DNA from 2 places in the Guptibacillus hwajinpoensis genome. Region 2 is predicted to be linked to the other one. Evidence: riboswitches for the same ligand, from Rfam matches in the RefSeq annotation. Region 2 holds a riboswitch; the other holds the start of a gene.

Region 1 (5,402 bases), 1.8 Mb from region 2:
TCTGTCAATGCTTCTGATCATTTCAGTCTGATTAGGAACACGTGGGCTATGAATATCATAAACACCGAGCCCAATCCCCTGTTCATAGGTACTATCCTCAAAAGCTTTAATAAGCTCACCATGACTTCTTGACGTTTCAATTGAAATGACATCAGCATCAAGCGCCTTGATGGATTCAATGATTTCCTCGAATTCCGAGTAGCACATATGTGTATGAATTTGCGTCTCATTTTCAACAGAAGATGTAGCTAGCTTGAACGCATAAACAGCCTGATCTAAATACTGCTGCTGTAGCTCTTTCTTCAGAGGAAGTCCTTCTCTTAGCGCGGGTTCGTCCATCTGAATGATCCGGATACGATTTTGCTCCAGAGCTTCTACCTCTGCTCGAAGTGCCACTGCAATTTGGTTTGCTGTTTCAGCTTTCGTCCGGTCATCTCGGACAAACGACCAGTTAACGATCGTAATCGGTCCAGTTAGCATTCCTTTGACACGCTTATTTGTTAACGACTGAGCATATACTGTTTCTCTCACCGTCATTGGTTTCTCAAATGATACTTCTCCATATATAAGCGGTGGTTTTACACATCGTGAACCATATGACTGGACCCACCCAAACTTCGTAAATTGAAAGCCATTTAATTTCTCTCCGAAGAATTCGACCATATCAGTTCGTTCAAACTCACCATGCACGAGAACATCAAGTCCAATTTCTTCTTGAATCCGAATCCACTTCTCAATTTCTTTTTCAATATAGCTTCTATACGCCTTATCACTTATTTCATTTTTCCGCCATTGTAACCTCTGTTTTCTTACTTCCTTCGTTTGTGGAAAGCTACCGATCGTTGTTGTCGGTAAGAATGGAATCTCAAGTGACTTTTTCTGCAGCTCATAACGAACGTGAAATGGCGCTTTCCGCTTTATGTCTTCAGAAGATTGACTTGATTCTTGAGCTACATCGTCATTTCGATAGGAAGATTGATTCAACTGTTGTACTGCATAAACACTTGATGAGATTTCCTGCCGTATCGCTTCTTTTCCTTCCTTAACTCCCATTGCAAGCAAAACAACTTCCTGGAGTTTTTCATCTGCAAATGAAAGAGCATTGAGCAATACATCAGGGATTTTATTCTCATTTTTTAAGGTAACAGGAACATGTAATAAGCTTGAAGACGGCTGAACAATGAGCCGATCCAATTCAATTTCATTGGTCAGTTCCGATAACACATCGATCTTTTGATCAAGATTGGATCTCCATACATTTCGCCCATCCACGACGCCTGCTGCTAGCACCTTATCTAAAGGAAACCCTTTTTCCTTAATCGCCTTCAAATTTTCACCGCGGTCATGAACGAAATCAAAACCAATCCCCTGAACCGGAAGCTGTATAACGTCATCGTAGTGTGTGACACTTTCAAAATAGGTTTGGAGAAGTACATGTAAGTTTGGAGCTGATTGATGCAACACTTCGTATACCTCTTTATATAAACTACGAACTTCATCTGAAACTGTTGTTACTAGAGCTGGTTCATCGATCTGTATCCACCTTACTCCTTCATTTTCTAATTCCTTAAAGACCTGTTCATATAATGGCAAGAATTTATGAATGACCTCTCTGGTTTGTTCTGGTTCATATCCCTTTGATAAGAGAACGAAGCTTATTGGACCAAGTAGGACTGGCTTCCCTTCAATTCCAAGCTCCTGTTTCGCTTCCCTATAAAACTCAAGCGGACGATTTTGCACAAGTAAAGGTTTACAGTCATTGAGCTCAGGCACGATATAGTGATAATTCGTGTTATACCATTTCGTCATTTCTGAAGCTGATGCTCCCTTTGTACCTCGCGCAATGTCAAAATAGGTGTGAAGAGACACTCGTCCACCGTCATAATCAAAACGTGTTGGGACAATTCCAAACATAACCGCGGTATCAAGGACATGATCGTACAAGCTAAAGTCACCGACCGGAATCAAATCAATCCCTTTTTCCTGCTGTTTTCTCAAATAAGAGAGACGAAGTTGTTTTGCTTCACGATGAAACGTCTCTTCTGATAAATCCCCTCCCCAAAAATGTTCAAGCAGCTTCTTCCATTCACGATTTTCTCCTATTCTTGGATAGCCCATAGATGAACTTTTCACAGTCATTTCCATCTTCCTTTCATAATAAAAGTCTCTTACCGTGAACACTAGATAACAAAAAAATCCCCCTTACGGAAAGGGAGATTTAGTCACACGCTGAACTGCCTATGATTCATCACCTCCTCTATTAACCCGTAGAGTACATGTGCAGACATAAGGCAGGTCTCCTGGCTCAGGTTCAACGCTTCTTACCCCTTCCCATAGATCACAGTGGTTAGTAAGTCGCTCCCCTTCACAGTGGCGGGACCGCGCCGGAATTACACCGGACTTCCCTTTTAAGCCGTGACATCAGTCACAGCACCATATGCTGAAAGTATTCAATTAAGTAATTTAATAAAAAAACTCTTCCCAGTGTAAAAGGAAGAGTTTGATACGGCCTCTTCCTCATCTTGCAGAAATAACTCTGCAGGAATTGGCACCGTTCAAACATACGCTTGATGGTTGCCGGGCTTCATCGGGCCTTTCCCTCTGCCTCTCTTGATAAGGAATTCTATTAAATTAGTATTCATTGTACATGACGTAGATTGAATTGAAAAGACTTTTCTTATTTTTCAGTAATAGCCTGTTGTGCTTTCAATGGTTCTTCTGTCTCTTTTCCAGCGGCGGGCTTTTTAATAAAGAACGCTAACACGAGTCCTACAATCGCCGAGATTCCAGCTACAATAAAGGAGACATTTACACCATGAACAAGACCTTCAACACCACGACCAGGCTGTGCTGCCTGAGACATCACCGTTACAAGCAGTGCAGTCCCCACCGCGCCAGATACCTGGCGCATCGTATTGTTCATCGCAGTTCCGTGTGGAATTAAATGAGCAGGAAGCTGATTGAGTCCTGCGGTCGTAACTGGCATCATCACCATTGCAACCCCGAACATTCTGACAGCATTGACCACTGCTAGATAAGTGAATGATGTTTGCGGCGTTAAATTCGTGAACATAAAGGTTGTAACTGTTACGATGACAAGCCCAATGATTGCGAGCCATCGTGCCCCGAACTTATCAAAGATCCGTCCTGTAATAGGGTTCATAAAGCCCATAATAAGAGCCCCGGGTAACAGCATTAACCCTGACTCAAATGCAGTGAATCCAAGCATATTCTGCATAAGGAGCGGAAGGACAGTTGCTGCTCCAATCATTGCAATAAACACTACCATGCCAAGAACCGTCGTTAAGGTAAAAACTTTGTATTGAAATACCCTAAACTGCAGAATTGGCTGAGTTAATTTTAATTGCCTCAAGATGAACCAGCATAACGAAATTGCACCAACGATCATCGCAATGATGACCTGCTCACTACCCCATCCATTCGTACCTGCACTACTAAATCCATAAAGCAATCCACCGAAGCCTAAGGAAGATAAGACAATCGATAAAATATCCAACTTCGGATTCGTTTTCTCTGTGACATTTTTCAAGATGAGATATGCAAGGATAAAATCAACTATGACGATGGGCAAAATAACATAAAACAGGCTTCTCCATGGGTATTGTTCAACAAGCCATCCTGATAGGGTTGGACCGATAGCTGGAGCAAATGAAATTACAAGTCCAAACATCCCCATAGCTGTTCCTCTTTTTTCAACAGGAAAGATCAAGAATAGGATGGTTTGCATAAGTGGAATAATAATCCCTGCGCCTGATGCTTGAATAATACGTCCAAGCATTAAGATTGCGAAATTAGGAGCAATCGCACAGATTAATGTTCCCCCAGCAAATAACCCCATTGCTGTTAGAAACAGTGTTCTCGTCGTAAACTTCCCAATTAGAAAAGCAGTAATGGGGATCATAACTCCATTAACAAGCATAAAGATTGAGGTTAGCCACTGAGCTGTACTTGCATCAAGGTCCAGATCAACCATAATATGCGGCAATGCCGTCGCTAGTAGCGTCTGATTTAATATAGCAGCGAACGCGCCAGAAATTAACACAAGCAAAAGTGGCACTTTATTGAAAGACCCAATCCCCTGTGATGTTTGATTGTTTTCGCTCATATTTTTCCTTCTTTCTTTAAGTTATCCTTTTTTTCGCGACATCAATTTGTACCTCGAATGAGCCCAGATTTCAGCAGATTTAATTCAATGCGATATTTTATCATGGCGTCTTCGATTGTTAAATCGTTTGAAATACTGTAAATGAGGTTATGAAACGTTACGGCTTTCAAGATTTGCATCACATGAAACACTTCTTTTTTATCAGTAATATTAAGAAGTGTTGTATCTAATAAATCATAAACGTCATTGAATCGATCATTTAATGCTTCCTCTGTTAAATATTTAGAAAACGTGTTCTCAATCTTATAGTTCATATTTAGGAGGACATTCCGAATAAAATCCCTCTGACCGGTATCTTCTGAGTATTCTAGAACGGATAGAAAAATCTCAGCGATCGCTTCGAATGGATCACCATTAAATTTCTTTAAGTTCAAAATAAAATTCTTGTGACGTTCTTTCGCATGCTCATTTAATAAATAAAAGAAAGCATCTTCTTTGTCTTCGAAATATTGATAAAAACTACCTCTTGGTATACCAGCAGTTTTGAGGATATTTGAAATGGAAGCATCATATAACGACACCCTTGAAAACTCTTTTTTAGCGGCATTAATCAGTGTTTGCTTCTTTTCTTCCTTCAAATTAAAAAACGTTTGTTTCGGCATCTCTTATCACCCACTCGATTATTTATGACACGGTGTCATAATGAACAAATCCTACTATATGTGACACGGTGTCATAAGTCAACCAACTCGTACTAGATCGAGAAATATTTTACGCGCCTAACTAGTCTTGCCTTCACCATTTTGGAAAATATCAGTGGAAATAAAGTTCTGCAGAAGTTGTACTTATGATGAGGAGAAATATCAGTAGAGGGGAAACATCTTTTCTGGAGCATTAGGACCTAATTGTTTTCCTGTTTAAGTTTCGTAAATGAAATAAAAGGAGGATGATCTTTGTATAATTTTCATAGAAAAGAGCACTATTCGCTTCGAATAGCGCTCTTTATTGTAACCTTTTGGCCAACTCATATTCGTTCGCCATTTTTAAGCTTCTTTATTAATTCCGTTAGATCTGACTTTTGAACACGCCAGTGACTTCCAATTTTAAATGCAGGGATTTTCCCGTCCTGAACTAATTTATATGTGGTCATCTCGCTGATTTGAAAGTATTTTGCTACTTGAGAGATCGTCATAATATCATGATGCTCGTTATCCTGACTCATCGTATCGCTCCTTATAAATCTGTCTTCTTATTCTAACAAAGTTCCTCTTACCGT
Region 2 (5,402 bases):
GGTGTTTTAAAGTATTTAAATTTTGTTGATTATCATCTGCTAAGCTATGATAATTCTAAACATAGGGTTATTGGCTTATATACTGGAGTGAAGGAGCTAATTCCAGCTAATAAGAAATGAAGCTTACTTAAACAAAGAGCGCCGGATGCAAGATCAAAGTTTGATCTTGCATCCGGCGCTCTTTTCTATTTATCTTACATCAAGTCCGCTGGTGAGTCATCAAAGTAGAGCCAGTGAAAATATTCTACTTCCGCATCAGACATTCTTAGAACTTCTTCCCTGTTCATTGTTGTTCTGTCGCACAAAAGATCAATAAATTGGTTTCGTGCTTGCTGGCTCATTGTAAATCCTCCCTGTATTTTAAGCGGTAGTTTTCCGATTCGGTAACCGCTTTCAATTTGTTAATTTTATTATACATCTCACAATGAGATGATTCAAATACCATTTTGAGATGTATCGTATATAACTGATGTGATTTTGTTATGAAAGTGAGCGGAGGTTCAGCGGAAAAATCAAAAAACAGGAACTGGTGTTCGCTTTCTGGAGGTGTGATTGATTAAAAGAATGAGATACAGGAATAATCAGCTTGTACTATTTAGGGACAGGTTAACTCTTTTTATATATGCAGGAGTTTAAGTTATGCAATGGAACTAAAAAGAGTAGGAAGGAAGTGTGAAGGATGGAAGCTGAAATGGAACAGGAAAAGGCAATTATGAACGAGAGCTCTCTTTATGATCTAACATTTCTCGGAGATCCCCAATTTTCACCTGATGGGATTTATATTGTGTATGTGAAAAAAGTGATCACAGATAAAAAGGAGTATGCTTCAAATCTAGTCATTATGAACCGAAACACGGAGATTAAGCATGATTGGACAGCTGCTTCTGGCAAGCATAGAGATCATTCCCCACGCTGGTCACCAGATGGGAAAACGATCGCATTTGTTTCAGATCGCTCAGGAGAAAATCAGGTCTGGTTGATTTCGACTGATGGTGGAGAAGCAAGGCAGTTGACAGAACTCGTTCGTGGAGTGTCTGGTAAGCCAATTTGGAAGCCCGATGGCACGTCGCTCCTGGTGTTGAGTAGTGATGGAGATGGCGAAGATGAGAAAACCGAAGGGCGTAAACCTTTAGTAGTGAACGATCTGCAGTACAAGGCGGATGGGAAAGGTTTTCTTGATGGCACCCATGTGCAGATTTGTGCTCGTTGACTTTACGTCCAGAACCGGTAAGGTTAAATGGCTCACAGATGCTCCTTATGATCATTCTAATCTAAGCTGGTCACCTGATGGCAAAAGGGTTGCGTATGAGAGAAGTCGCTATGAAGAGCCGGGTTCCTATATGCGATCTGATTTACTTGTTCATCGATTGGAGGAAGGAGGTGAGCCAGAGCAATTGAACACAAAAGGAGGAAGCTTTACGGCTCCAAACTGGTCACCAGATGGAAGTTCTCTTTCCTTTATTGGTCATGATTTTCAGCATGAAGGTGCAACCTTAAATAAAGTCTGGACAGTTGATTTATCTTCAGGAGCTTTTAGGTGCCTTACTGAGGCATATGACCTTGAATGTACAGATGTATTAATTTCAGACATGCACTGGGGAGGTGCGTCACCTGGTGCGATGTGGAATTCGGATGGGACAGGCCTTTACTTCCAAGCAAGTGAACGCGGCAATAACGGCATTTACTTTATAGGAGTAGATCGCACCATTCGACAAATAGCGGGGGGGTGACAGGCACCACTACGCGTTTCACTACCTGGCAGCCACGGACGAAGCGGCTGTGGTGATTAGTGACCCGATGAATGTAGGAGACATTTATACGTTTACCTTTGGTGGAGATCAAGTGAAAGAATGCCGTTTATCAGAGAGTAATCGTAAACTTTTTCAAAGTCAGTCACTCTCAACACCAGAATCGTTTACATACACTGGAAAGGATGGGTGGGAGATTCAGGGATGGCTTATGAAGCCGATCGGATTTGAGGAAGAGAAAAGCTATCCTATGATTCTCGAAATTCATGGCGGACCTCACATGATGTATGGGAATTCATTCGTGCATGAATTTCAGCTTCTTGCAGCGAAGGGATTTGCTATTTTGTATACGAATCCTAGAGGTAGTCATGGGTATGGACAGGACTTCGTAAACGGGTGCCGTGGTGACTATGGTGGTGGAGATTATGAGGATCTAATGGCAGGTGTGGAGGCTGTTCTTAGTGAAAAGAGCTTTCTTGATAAAGAGAGGGTTTTTGTGACAGGAGGTAGTTACGGCGGGTTTATGACAAACTGGATTGTTGGGAAAACCGATCGTTTCAAAGCCGCTGTGACGCAACGTTCTATTTCCAACTGGCAGAGCTTCTATGGCGTAAGTGACATCGGCTACTTTTTCACGAAGTGGGAGGTAGGAAGTGATCTTGATGAAGATCCAGAAAAACTCTGGGAACATTCGCCATTGAAGTATGTTGACCGGATTCAAACACCGCTTCTTATTCTTCATAGTGAGAAAGATTACCGCTGCCCAATTGAACAGAGCGAGCAATTATACATCGCCCTAAAGCACCGTGGGAAGAAGACGACGTTTGTGAGGTTTCCTGATTCAGATCATAACCTTTCTCGAAGTGGTCATCCCGAATTGAGAGTGGAAAGATTAAAGCATCTTGCAGGATGGTTTGAAGATAACTTAGCTAGTGTTAAAGAAGAATGATGACATTCTTCGACAAATAGCGGGTGGTGACAGGCACTCGGTACTTGACGCGCTACACAAAAGGTACTATACTATTTTAAATAGTTAAATAATATTGAAAACTCTTATCAAGAGTGGCAGAGGGACTGGCCCTATGACGCCCGGCAACCATCTCAGTTCGTGAGAAAGGTGCTAATTCCAGCAAACGAGTGATCGTTTGAAAGATGAGAGGGAGTTCAAGCATGAATGATTATTCTAAATCACTCAACTCTCTCTGTACGTTACAGGGGGAGTTTTTTATTTGAGAGGGGGACTTGTTTAAAGCCGAGGTTCTTTTACGCTTTGGGATTTTAGTGCTAGAACGCTTTAAATAGTTATATAAAAGAGAGGGGAATGGAGAATGAAGAAATCATTTTATTTACTGGGTGCACTTATTTTAGTTATTTTAGCTGGCTGTTCGGGGGGCGAGGCTTCGGGTGATGCGGAGGAAGGTCCTCTAAAGGTTGGTGTAACAGCAGGTCCACATGAAGATGTGATGAACAAAGTGAAGGAAGTTGCGGCGGAAGATGGTTTTGAGATTGAAGTGATCGCGTTTAATGACTATGTAATGCCGAACACAGCACTTGATGAAGGGGAAATTGACGCGAATGTTTTTCAACATGAGCCTTATCTAAATGACTTTGTGAAAGAACGTGGTCTGGAACTTTCAAAAGTGGCAACAACGATTAATTTCCCAATGGGCATTTATTCCGATAAATACGACAGTCTGGATGAGTTGCAGGATGGAGATAAAGTTGGTTTGCCGAACCATTCTACTGGAGAACCGAGAGCACTAATGCTATTTGAGGAAGCCGGCATTATTGAACTCAAAGACGGAGTTGGAGTCAAGGCTACTATTAAAGACATTGAAAAAAACCCTCATAATCTGGAGTTTGTCCCACTTGAAGCTTCACAGATTCCGAGACAGCTAGGTGAGCTAGCTATTGCAGCTATTAATACGAATTTTGCGATGGAAAGTGGACGAGTACCTACTGAGGACTCCCTTGTGATGGAGCCAGAGGATTCACCGTGGGTCAATGTTATTGCAACGCAAACGGAAAATAAGGATAGCGAGCGAATTCAGAAGCTTGTGGAATATTATCAATCTGATGAAGTGAAGCAGTTTATCGAGGATGAATTTAACGGTTCTGTCGTAGCATCCTGGTAATCAGTGGAGGGAGCGAACAAGATGATTCGATTAGAAAACATTACGAAGACATATAAGAGTGGTCATACTGTTACGAAAGCAGTGGATGATGTTTCGTTAACAGTCAAGAAAGGCAGCATTTATGGCGTCATTGGCTATAGTGGAGCGGGGAAAAGTACTCTTGTGCGCATGGTGAATCTTCTCGAACGCCCCACTGAGGGCCGAGTGTTTATTAATGATGTAGAACTCACTTCATTATCAACAGGAAAGCTTCAGAAAACGCGGCAGCGGATAGGGATGATTTTTCAATCTTTTAATCTATTAAAAACAGGGACGGTCTATCAAAATATCGCCGTCCCCCTTAAACTGACGGGCGTTCCAAAAAAAGAAATTGAGTCAAGGGTAACGAAATACCTGGAGATTGTTGGGCTATCGGATAAGCGTGATGCTTATCCTGCCCAGCTCTCCGGTGGTCAGAAACAGAGAGTAGCCATTGCGCGAGCTCTAGCACATGAGCCTGAAGTGCTTCTTTGTGATGAAGCAACGAGTGCACTTGACCCTGATACAACAGAATCGATCCTCTCCTTATTAGAGCAGATCAACAGCGACTTCGGGATTACAATTCTGCTCATTACACATGAGATGCATGTTGTGCAAAAGATTTGCCATGAAGTAGCCGTGATGGAAAACGGCCAGGTTATTGAACAGGGGCGTGTGATTGATATTTTCAGCAAGCCTGCAACAGGGACCGCAAAACGTTTCGTTCAGTCGTTATTTCAGGACGAGCTCCCAGAATCATTAGTTGAAAATTTAAAAGAACGCGGCCAGATTGTAACGCTCTCCTTTGTCGGTCAGAGTTCCGGAAATCCGGCACTGGCTCTAGTTAGTAAGAAATTTGACGTGTATCCTTCGATTCTCGCCGGGAACATTACTCAACTGAAAGATCAACCGTTTGGAAGACTCGTCGTTCATCTCGATGGTGAAGCTTCCGAAACGGCGAGGGCTGTAGCATTTTTAGAAGATAAAGGTGTTGTCGTTGAAGGCTATGTTCCGGAGGTGAAAACACATGTCAGCTAAAATTTCAGAATTCATTGATCTATGGGGTGTCGACATCTGGAAAGCGATTATTGAAACGTTTCAGATGGTAGGTATTTCGTTACTAATCTCGGTTCTGATCGGCCTTCCGTTAGGGGTACTGCTGGTGCTAACGAGACCGGAAAAAGCGCTTGAAAACAAATTACTTTTTCGCCTACTGAACGCGGTCATCAATGTGATTCGATCGATTCCATTTATTATTCTACTATTCTTCATTCTACCTTTTACAAAGATGATTGCAGGTACGACAATCGGTGTAAAAGGAGTGATTGTGCCGCTTGTTGTGTTTACTGCTCCTTACATTGCCCGTCTCATGGAGTCAGCGCTTCTAGAAGTTGATCGTGGGGTTGTTGAAGCGTATGAAGCGATGGGTGTGAAGACGCGGCATATCATCTGGCATGTGCTTGTCAGGGAATCACGTTCCTCGATTGTACTTGGACTTACG

The links. Region 2 has a riboswitch for S-adenosylmethionine ahead of ABFG93_RS14320 (MetQ/NlpA family ABC transporter substrate-binding protein). Riboswitches for the same ligand answer to the same signal wherever they lie in the genome.
Region 1: it holds a riboswitch for S-adenosylmethionine, as region 2 does, so the genes downstream of both, metE (5-methyltetrahydropteroyltriglutamate--homocysteine S-methyltransferase) here and ABFG93_RS14320 (MetQ/NlpA family ABC transporter substrate-binding protein) in region 2, are expected to answer to the same signal.

What each region holds. Positions count from the first base shown of each region.
Region 1 is NZ_CP156674.1:949,519-954,920, forward strand. Features, by position in the region: gene metE (5-methyltetrahydropteroyltriglutamate--homocysteine S-methyltransferase) at 1-2,139, opposite strand, end outside; cobalamin riboswitch at 2,274-2,453, opposite strand; SAM riboswitch class I at 2,515-2,620, opposite strand; gene ABFG93_RS04880 (DHA2 family efflux MFS transporter permease subunit) at 2,678-4,126, opposite strand; gene ABFG93_RS04885 (TetR/AcrR family transcriptional regulator) at 4,168-4,788, opposite strand; gene ABFG93_RS04890 (helix-turn-helix domain-containing protein) at 5,151-5,348, opposite strand.
Region 2 is NZ_CP156674.1:2,748,058-2,753,459, forward strand. Features, by position in the region: gene ABFG93_RS14295 (nucleotidyltransferase family protein) at 1-120, shown strand, start outside; gene ABFG93_RS14300 (BH0509 family protein) at 195-341, opposite strand; gene ABFG93_RS14305 (TolB family protein) at 680-1,210, shown strand; gene ABFG93_RS14310 (TolB family protein) at 1,176-1,730, shown strand; gene ABFG93_RS14315 (alpha/beta hydrolase family protein) at 1,780-2,697, shown strand; SAM riboswitch class I at 2,799-2,907, shown strand; gene ABFG93_RS14320 (MetQ/NlpA family ABC transporter substrate-binding protein) at 3,077-3,883, shown strand; gene ABFG93_RS14325 (methionine ABC transporter ATP-binding protein) at 3,905-4,939, shown strand; gene ABFG93_RS14330 (methionine ABC transporter permease) at 4,929-5,402, shown strand, end outside.